One region of the Halomonas sp. BDJS001 genome, then DNA from elsewhere that is predicted to be linked to it. Evidence: predicted binding sites of a transcription regulator. Region 1 holds the regulator's gene; each other region holds the start of a gene.
The links. Region 1 encodes PhoB, which activates phosphate uptake and scavenging genes when phosphate is short. Its sites were predicted from a motif close to TGTCATANNNNTGTCANA; they were not measured.

Region 1 (3,276 bases):
AGGCGCAGGCGCTGGGCATTGGGGCCAAGCGGTACGCCTGGCTGCGGGAAGTAGCACTGTGCTTGGATGAAACGCCCTGGGTGGTGGCGCGTTCGGTCGCTCCACTCGCGCAGCTCAAGGGCCAGCGCTTGGATCGTCTGGGGGAACGCTCGCTAGGCAGTTGGCTATTCCGTCAGCCGGGTTTAATCCGTGGGTCATTAGAGGCGACGACGCAAGTGCCGACTTTCGCTAGCGTGAACGGTATACAAGGAAACGCTGCTTGGGGCCGTCGCTCTGTTTTTTCTTACGGCTGTAAGCACCACTCTCTGTCGTTATTAGTTCAAGAGTACTTTTTGAGTGCAATGGCGGATGATCTTGGCCTGCCTTCGCGCTAGGCTAGCGCCTGCATCTTATTCTTCGTGAGGTAAGCATGAATCGTTCACTGTTGCGGCCGAAGGGATGGGCTCGCATGGCAGATTTTTTACAGCTGATGCGCTTGAATCGGCCGATAGGCACATGGCTGTTGATGTGGCCGACGCTGTGGGCACTTTGGGTCGCTGCAGAAGGCGTGCCCGGGCGAAATGTGCTGCTGATTTTCGTGGCCGGTGTTTACGTGATGCGTGCCGCGGGCTGCGTGGTCAATGACTATGCGGATCGCCACTTTGACGGCCATGTGAAACGTACCAAAAACCGTCCATTAGCCACGGGCCGGATCAGCGAAACCGAGGCGCAGCTGCTGTTTATTGCCCTGGTGGCCGCGGCGTTTATTCTGGTACTACTAACCAACTGGTTTACGGTGCTGCTCTCGCTGGGCGGGGTGCTGCTGGCGATTATTTATCCGTTTATGAAGCGCTATACCCACTTTCCTCAGGTGGTGCTGGGTGCAGCGTTTTCCTGGGCGATTCCGATGGCGTTTGGCGCCGTACTGGGCTACGTGCCGCTGGAAGCATGGCTGCTATTCTGCGCTAATGTGTGCTGGACAGTGGCTTACGATACCCAGTACGCCATGGTTGATCGCGACGACGATTTAAAAATTGGCATTAAATCAACGGCCGTGCTGTTTGGAAATGCAGACCGTTGGATCATTGGCCTTCTCCAGCTAGCCACCCTGGGGTTGCTGGCCTGGGTAGGCTGGCGGGTTGGTTTAGGTGGTTTCTTCTGGTTAGGGCTCGCGGCAATGGCGGCGACTTTCCTGCATCAGCAGCGCTTAATTCGCTATCAGGAGCGGGATGCCTGCTTTCAGGCGTTTCTCAACAATCACTGGTCGGGGCTGCTGATTTTTGCCGGTATCGCGCTAAGCTGGTGGCCTGTGGCTGGCTAATCGCGGCGATTGTCATGTAATTGTCATCAAGTCATGGTGTTATCGTCACTGACATGTCATTGATCTGTTTATCTTTGAAGTGCTTTTCTTTGAACTGGTTTCTTTGAACACCGTGAGGCTCTGGTATGACCGCCAAGACCGTTCTGATTGTCGATGACGAGGCGTCGATTCGCGAGATGATCGCGGTAGCGCTGGAAATGGCTGACTATCGCGTGCTCGAAGCGGATAACGCCCAGGATGCCCATGCCATGGTGGTTGACCACCAGCCCGATCTACTGTTGCTGGACTGGATGATGCCCGGCACTAGCGGTATTGAGCTGGCAAGACGCCTAAAGCGTGAAGAAGCCACCGCCGAAATCCCGATTATTATGCTCACCGCCAAAGGCGAAGAGGATAATAAAATTCAAGGGCTTGAAGCCGGTGCCGATGACTATATCACCAAGCCCTTTTCACCTCGGGAATTGGTGGCACGGCTAAAAGCGGTGCTGCGTCGTGCGACGCCGCGTGGCGTTGAAGACCCGATTGAAATTAACGGTCTGCTGCTTGATCCGGTGAGCCACCGGGTAAGCGCCCACGGCAAAGCCTTGGAAATGGGCCCCACCGAGTACCGATTGCTACAGTTTTTTATGACCCACCAAGAGCGCGCTTATACACGTAGCCAACTGCTTGACCAAGTATGGGGTGGCAATGTGTATGTCGAAGAGCGCACGGTCGACGTGCATATTCGCCGCTTGCGTAAAGCGCTGGGCGATGTGCATCAGAACCTGATTCAAACGGTTCGGGGTACCGGATACCGTTTCTCTGCACGGGTGTAAATGTGCGCCTATGGAGCCGTGAACTGTGGCGGCTAGCGTGGCTGGCCACGCTGGGCACCTGTCTGGGCTGGTTATTGGGTTCAGCAGGGCTAGGGCTGGCGGCAGGGCTGGCGATATGCCTGTTTTATCATCTCCGGCAGTTGCGAGAGCTTTACCTGTGGCTCACCCTCCACCCCCATGATGAGCCGCCTGCTGCCCGCGGAATGTGGGGCGAGCTATTTGACCGCTTATACCGCTATCAAAAAAGCCAGCGTATTACCCAAAGCCGTCTGAGGGCTACCTTGGCACGCATCCAAGAATCCTCTGAAGCGATGCGCGACAGCGTGGTTATGCTTGATCGCCACGGCGACCTGGAGTGGTGGAACAGCGCCGCTACCGCCATGCTGGGGCTACAAACGGCCCACGATAGGGGCCAACACATCACCAACCTGCTGCGCGACCCAAGCTTTATCAGCTACTTTAATGCGCGTAACTACAGTGAGCCGTTAACGCTCACCTCGCCGATTGATGAGCGGCGAATCCTGCAGTATCAAATTACCCTGTATGGCGACGACGAACGCTTGGTCATGGCTCGCGATATTACCCGCTTGCATCGGCTTGAGCAGATGCGGCGCGACTTTGTCGCCAACGTCTCCCACGAGCTGCGTACCCCGCTTACCGTTCTCTCCGGCTATTTGGAAACCTACAGCGATATCGCCGATCAGCTTCCGCCGCGCTTGGGTCGCAGTATCCAGCAGATGCAGGAACAGACCCAGCGTATGCAGAATTTGGTCAATGATTTATTGCTGCTCTCGCGTTTGGAGATTGACCAGGGGGGGAAAGATCATCACCCGCTGTCACTTGAACCTTTGCTGCAAAGCGTTTGTGCTGATGCGCTAGCCCTATCGCATCAACGGCATACCATCACCGTCGAGCTCGAAAGTGACGCCCGGCTACTAGGCAGCGAGCAGGAAATCCGTAGTGCTGTCTCTAACCTTGCCTTTAATGCGGTTCGTTACACGCCAGCAGGTAGCCAAATCACACTGCGCTGGAAGGCGGACGCTTCAGGCGGCGGCTATATCGATGTGGAAGATAATGGTGAAGGCATTGATCCTGTTCATATCCCCCGCTTAACGGAACGCTTTTACCGGGTCGATAAGGGGCGCAGCACGGCGACGGGGG
Region 2 (3,276 bases), 550 kb from region 1:
GGATACTGGTTTGGCCGCCCGCTACCGGCGGATGAGTTTGCGGCGCAGTGGTTGACTACTTAGCGCTCTATTATTGCTATGCTGTTATCGCGCTTGGGTCTCGAAAGAACCGCGTCGTGATACCAGCGTCATCGTCTTGTCATCACCTTTGGCATACCCTACGCGCCGCCAACCCGCGATGAAAGGAGTGCCCCATGCGCCTGGCCCTGTTTGATCTTGACGACACCCTCTTGGATGGAGACTGCAGCGACCGCTGGAATTTATGGATGATAGAGCAAGGTTGGATCAGCGATGCCGAAGCCTTTATGGCGCGAGCGGAGCAAATGCACCAGGCCTATCACGCCGGTAAATTGAAGCTTGAAGAGTACCTAGCCATGACCCTGGCGCCGCTGCGAGGGCGTCGGGTGAGAGATGTGCAAAAAGAGGTGGAGCGCTTCGTCGCTACCCACCTGCAGCCGCGTATTTTTGAGCAGGCCTGGGCCTGCCTGGAGGCACACCGCCAGGCGGGGGATACCCTGCTGCTGATTTCCGCCTCGTCGCGTCACCTGGTCGAGCCGATTGCCACCACCCTGGGTATTGAACACGTGTTGGCGGTAGAGCTAAGTGTCGAGAACGGTGTCAATGAAGAGGCGCGTTATACCGGCGGCAGCGAAGGGGTTTTTTCCTATCGTGGCGGCAAGGTGTTGCGCCTGAAACAGTGGCTGACCGAGCAGCAGATTACCCCCAGCCACACCACCTTCTACTCGGACTCGCGCAACGACCTTCCGCTACTACAGTATGTGGATTGCCCAGTGGCGGTTAATCCAGATCCGGTACTGGCCGAGGTGGCTAGCGTCGAAGGGTGGCGGCGCTTAGACTGGCGGACGCCTCCAAGCGCTCCGTCGTCTAACGCTCTGCCAGGAAAATCGGCGCATGTCTGATGCCTACTATTTACAGTTAACCGAACAGCTCCGCATCTTGATCGACCAAAACGCCGCCCAGTGGGAAGGCAAACTCCCCGCCGAGCGGTCATTGGCCGAACGCTTTGCCACCACCCGCGTGACCCTGCGCCAAGCGCTTTCCCAGTTGGAGGGGGAGGGACTGATTCATCGCAGCAACCGGCGTGGCTGGTTTATTTCCCCTGCCCGGCTAGTCTACGACCCTACCCGTGACGCGGGCTTTAACGACTATGTGCGCGCCCAGGGGCGGCAGCCGCGCACCGCCGTGTTGAAGCTGGAAAGCCGCCTTCACCCGCCCGCCGCTCGGGCACTGGGCCTGCCGGATGACCAGCCATTTCACCATATTCGCCGCCGCCGCTATGTGGATGATCGCGCGGTGCTGGTGGAATCCCTTTGGGTGGTGCCCGAGCGCGCCCCAGAGTTGCTAGATATCTACAGCGGCCAATCGCTTTGGGGGCTGTTGCGCGAGCGCTGGGGGCACTACCTGGCCAATCGCTCTATTCGCATGGTCTCAGAAGCGCTTTCGCCAATGGATGCCGAAGAGCTATTCGTTGCGCCCGGCACAGCCGGGTTAAATATTAACCGTGCCATTTTAGACGACCAGCAGCGCCCTATTGAGTTTGATGAAGAGCACTGGCTGCACGATTCGCTGTGTATCAGCGTGGAGCTATCCGGTCAGCGCTAGCGGAAACGACCTAGTCGAGGTCATCATCAGTTAAAAAAACGGTCAAACAAGCGTCATCGCAGTGTCATTTAAAGCCTGCAGACTTCTGGTCTATACCAATTAGACAGGAGTTCGCCCTCATGATGCCACACCGTTTATTCCCCTCCACTTTGCTTGCCGGTGCCGCAGCCGTTGCACTCGTTTCAAACGCCCAGGCCACTGAATTAACCGTGTATACCGCCGTTGAGTCAGATGACCTGCAAAAATATGCTGAACGCTTCAACGCGGCCCACCCGGATATCGAGATTAACTGGGTACGCGACTCCACAGGTGTGATTACCGCCCGCCTACTGGCCGAGAAAGACAACCCCCAGGCCGACGTGATCTGGGGCCTAGCCGCTACCAGCCTGCTGGTGCTGGAAGAGGAGGGCATGCTAGAGCGCTATGCCCCCGCCGGTGTTGAAAACCTCGATCCAAAATTTGTCGATGCGGCCTATCGCGACGGCGAAGACCCGGCGTGGGTGGGCATGGACGCTTGGGTAGCGGCTATCTGCTACAACACGGTCGAGGGCGAGCGCCAGGGCGTGCCCATGCCGACCTCTTGGGAAGACCTGACCCAGCCAGAATTTGAAGGCCATGTGATCATGCCCAACCCCAACTCGTCGGGCACCGGCTATCTGGATGTGGCCAGCTGGCTGCAGCTATGGGGCGAGGAGCAGGGCTGGGACTACATGGATCGCCTGCATAACAATATCGCCCGCTACACCCATTCGGGTTCCGCGCCCTGCAGCCTGGCCGCTACCGGTGAAACCGTGGTAGGCGTGTCATTTGCGTTCCGCGGTGCGCGCTTGAAGTCTCAGGGCGCGCCTATCGAAGTAGTGTTCCCTGAAGAGGGCCTGGGCTGGGATATGGAAGCTTCCGCGATGGTGGCCGGTACCGACAAGCAAGAAGCGGCGCAAACGCTGCTGGATTGGTCGATTTCACGGGAGGCCAACGAGCTGTATAACGAAGGCTATGCGGTGGTGGCCTACCCTGGCGTGGCACAGCCCATCGACAATTATCCCACAGACATTACCGAGCGCATGATCGATGCGGACTTCAAGTGGGCGGCCGTGAACCGCGAGCGCGTGCTGGCCGAGTGGCAGCGCCGCTACGACGGTAAAACCGAACAGTAAGCCCAGATCAGCAGTTGCCCCGGTTAAGCGCCGGGACATGGAGATGTTATGCACACCACCATGACGTCGCTGCTGGCGGCTGATTCGCCAGCGGTGATGACCCCTACGATGCCGCACTTACGTATCGATACCGTCACCAAGCAGTTTGGAAACTTCACTGCGCTGGACGGTATTTCCCTGACCATTAACGAAGGTGAGTTTGTCTGCTTTCTGGGCCCCTCCGGCTGCGGCAAAACCACTCTGCTGCGTACCATTGCAGGGCTAACCCGGCAAACGTCGGGCACACTGATTCAGCGCGACAAGGATATTTCCAGGCTGCCCACCCAGGCGCGGGATTTCGGCATCGTTTTCCAGTCCTATGCGCTGTTTCCCAACCTGACGGTGTTTAACAATATCGCCTATGGGCTGCGCAACCGCCGGGATGACCGGGCGCGTATCAACGCGCGGGTCGCCGAGCTACTCGCCCTGGTCAACTTGACCGGTAGCGAAAACAAGTACC
Region 3 (3,276 bases), 420 kb from region 1:
GAGCGCGACTTTCGCGAAGGCTTAACCCTTGGCTTTATCCGTGACAGCGGTTTGCCCCCAGAGCGGGTGGTGATCGAACTCACTGAACATGTGCCCATCCATGACTATGAGCTAATGCGCCAGGCGGTGGATCACTACCGCACCATGGGCTTCCAGGTGGCGCTGGATGATCTCGGTGCCGGGCACTCAAGCCTGCGCCACTGGTCTGAGCTGCGCCCCGATTTCGTTAAGCTCGATCGCCACTTTATCTCCGGCATCGATCAGGATCCTGCCAAGCGAGAATTCCTACGCTCGATCCTCGATGTGGCCCGTAGTCTGGATTGCCAGGTCATTGCCGAAGGTGTGGAGACCGCCGCCGAGCACCTCTGCCTGTGGGAGCTCGACCGCGGCCTCGCGCTGCTGCAAGGCTTCTATTTTGCCCGACCCACCCAGCAGCCGCCGTTGGAACTCAATATGCTGCTGCCGGCGACCACCCATTTAAAAAGTCCCGCTGGCCGCACCGCCCGCTCAATTTTGCGGGCTACCGAGGCCATCACCACGGATTGCGCAGTGCCGTATATCTCCGAACGATTTCGTCAACAGCCCAGCTTGCGCTGTGTGGCCGTGCTGGAGAATGGCAAGCCCGTAGCGGTGGTGCGCCGCAATGCATTTTTAACCCTGTTTACCAACCCCTACAGCCATTCACTTTATGCCAAGCGCCGTGTGCTGGACGTTGCTGATGCACGCATGCTGGTGGCTGAAGCGGATACCCCGCTTGAGGTTTTGAGCCAGAAGCTGACCGATAGCCGGGATATCGAGCAGGAGGACTTTGTTATCGTTAAGGCTAACGGTGACTACCTGGGGATGGGCAATATCGTTGACCTGTTACGTGAGATTACCGCGATTCAGGTGCGCCAAGCGCGGCATGCCAACCCACTGACCGGCCTACCGGGGAATATTCTGATTAATGAAACCCTGGCTGCCTATTTAGCCGCCGAACGCGGGTTTGCCGCGGCCTACGTTGATTTGGATAACTTTAAAGCCTTTAACGACGCCTATGGCTACGCCCGCGGTGACCACATCATTATTTCGCTATCGCGGCTGCTGCAAGCCCAGGTAGAGAACGCCGGGGGATTTATCGGCCATATTGGCGGTGACGATTTCATGATGCTGCTGCCGCTTGAGCACTGGGAAAGTGTTTGTAAGCAAATTCTGCACTCATTCGAGGTGATGGCACCGGGTTTCTATGAAGAAGCCGACCGCCTTCAGGGCGGGATTTACATCGAAAACCGACAAAATAGACTGACGTTTTACCCTTTTGTCAGTGTCTCGATTGCGGTGAAGCCCATCCCCGATGCGACCAACTGTCGATCGCTGGATATAGCGGGTGAACTTTCCGAGCTGAAGCATCAAGCCAAAAAAATCCCTGGCAACAGTCTGTTCGTGGAGCGTCGCGGTCACGATGCTGCTCAAGCCACACATTAAAGATGCCTGCGTCAAAACGTCACGAAGTGGTCATATAAGTGCCCCATTTTTGTCATCTGGAGTCGTCAGGATGTTGTCATCTTTTAACAACTCTACAGAACGTTACAGGTGACCCATGCAAACATTATCCCTCTCCCGCACGTTACTCAGTGCCGCCGTTGCCAGTGCCTTCGCCTTGGCCGCTGTAAACGCCTCTGCGGATCTTTCATCACGCTATGTGGATAGTGATGGCGACATGATCGCCGATGTTCCCAGCGACGAGTCACAGTGGGTTGACCCGGATACCCTGGTGTTTGCCTATACCCCGGTTGAAGATCCCGCGGTTTACGCGGATGTCTGGTCTGACTTTCTGGATCACCTGAGCGAAGCCACCGGCAAAAAAGTCCAATTCTTCCCGGTACAATCCAACGCTGCCCAGCAGGAAGCACTGCGCGCTGGACGCCTGCACGTCGCTGGCTTTAATACCGGCGGCGTACCGGTGGCGGTTAACTGCGGTGGCTTCCGTCCCTTCGCCATGATGGCCGCTGAAGATGGCAGCTTTGGTTACGAGATGGAGATCATCACCTACCCAGGAAGCGGCATTGAATCTGTTGAAGACGTGGCGGGGCGTCAGCTAGCGTTTACCTCCGAGACCTCTAACTCAGGCTTCCGCGCCCCCTCTGCACTGCTGCGCTCTGAGTACGGCATGGAAGCGGGTGAAGATTTTGAAACCGCGTTCTCTGGTTCTCACGACAACTCCATTCTCGGCGTGGTCAACGAAGACTACGACGCGGCAGCCATTGCTAACTCCGTTGGCAAGCGGATGATTTCCCGCGGAGTGGTTGACGAAGGTGATTACGAGATTATTTATACTTCCGATACCTTCCCCACCACTGCCTACGGTCTGGCTAATAACCTGAACCCGGAACTTGCCGAGAAAATTCAGGACGCTTTCTTTAGCTACGACTGGGAAGGCACGCCCCTTGAGGCGGAGTTCGCCAACTCTGGCGAAGCGCAGTTTATTCCGATTACTTACCAGGAAAACTGGGCCGTTATTCGCACTATCGCCGACGCCAACGGTGTGACCTACGACTGCGATTAATCAGTCGGCAATCTGCAATCTGCAATTATTCGGCCAGGAGGGCTCACCTTCTGGCCGTTTAGCTATACATATGAGGTGGAACGATGTTGACACTTAGTGGCGTAGGCAAGCGCTACCCTACCGGGGATAGGGCGCTGAAGGATATTGAACTCACGCTGCCCAAAGGCCAAGTGATGGCGCTGATCGGGCCTTCTGGCGCGGGTAAAAGCACGCTGATTCGCTGCGTTAACCGGTTGGTCGAGCCTACTCAGGGCAGCATCCGTCTGGAAGACATCGAGCTGACCAAACTTTCGGGCCATAAACTGCGCCATGCTCGCCGCTCCATGGGCATGATTTTTCAAGAGTATGCGTTAGTAGACCGCCTTACCGTGATGGAAAATGTGCTCTCCGGTCAGCTTGGGTATGTAGGCTTTTGGCGCAGTTTTCTGCGCCGCTACCCCCAGGAGGCCGTGGTCGAAGCCTTCCGTCTGTTAGAGCGGGTAGGCTTGACCCATGCCATCGACAAGCGCGCCGATGCCCTCTCCGGTGGCCAGCGCCAGCGGGTCGGTATCGCCAGGGCGTTACTGCAAAGCCCCAAGCTGCTGCTGGTGGATGAACCTACCGCCAGCCTCGACCCGAAAACTTCGCGCCAAATCATGCGCTTGATTCGCGAGCTATGCGCAGAGCGTGAACTGGCAGCGATTATCAATATTCACGACGTGGCTCTGGCCCAGCAGTTTGCCGACCGTATT

Region 2: the regulator PhoB is predicted to act here: its motif matches at 1,675-1,692, upstream of OM794_RS20045 (putative 2-aminoethylphosphonate ABC transporter substrate-binding protein).
Region 3: the regulator PhoB is predicted to act here: its motif matches at 1,528-1,545, upstream of phnD (phosphate/phosphite/phosphonate ABC transporter substrate-binding protein).

What each region holds. Positions count from the first base shown of each region.
Region 1 is NZ_CP110535.1:4,868,719-4,871,994, reverse strand. Features, by position in the region: gene OM794_RS22715 (chorismate--pyruvate lyase family protein) at 1-374, shown strand, start outside; gene ubiA (4-hydroxybenzoate octaprenyltransferase) at 410-1,300, shown strand; gene phoB (phosphate regulon transcriptional regulator PhoB) at 1,426-2,115, shown strand; gene phoR (phosphate regulon sensor histidine kinase PhoR) at 2,118-3,276, shown strand, end outside.
Region 2 is NZ_CP110535.1:4,315,278-4,318,553, reverse strand. Features, by position in the region: gene OM794_RS20060 (GGDEF domain-containing phosphodiesterase) at 1-63, shown strand, start outside; gene OM794_RS20055 (HAD family hydrolase) at 195-920, shown strand; gene OM794_RS20050 (UTRA domain-containing protein) at 913-1,623, shown strand; gene OM794_RS20045 (putative 2-aminoethylphosphonate ABC transporter substrate-binding protein) at 1,743-2,777, shown strand; gene OM794_RS20040 (putative 2-aminoethylphosphonate ABC transporter ATP-binding protein) at 2,826-3,276, shown strand, end outside.
Region 3 is NZ_CP110535.1:313,982-317,257, forward strand. Features, by position in the region: gene OM794_RS01655 (bifunctional diguanylate cyclase/phosphodiesterase) at 1-1,464, shown strand, start outside; gene phnD (phosphate/phosphite/phosphonate ABC transporter substrate-binding protein) at 1,580-2,545, shown strand; gene phnC (phosphonate ABC transporter ATP-binding protein) at 2,629-3,276, shown strand, end outside.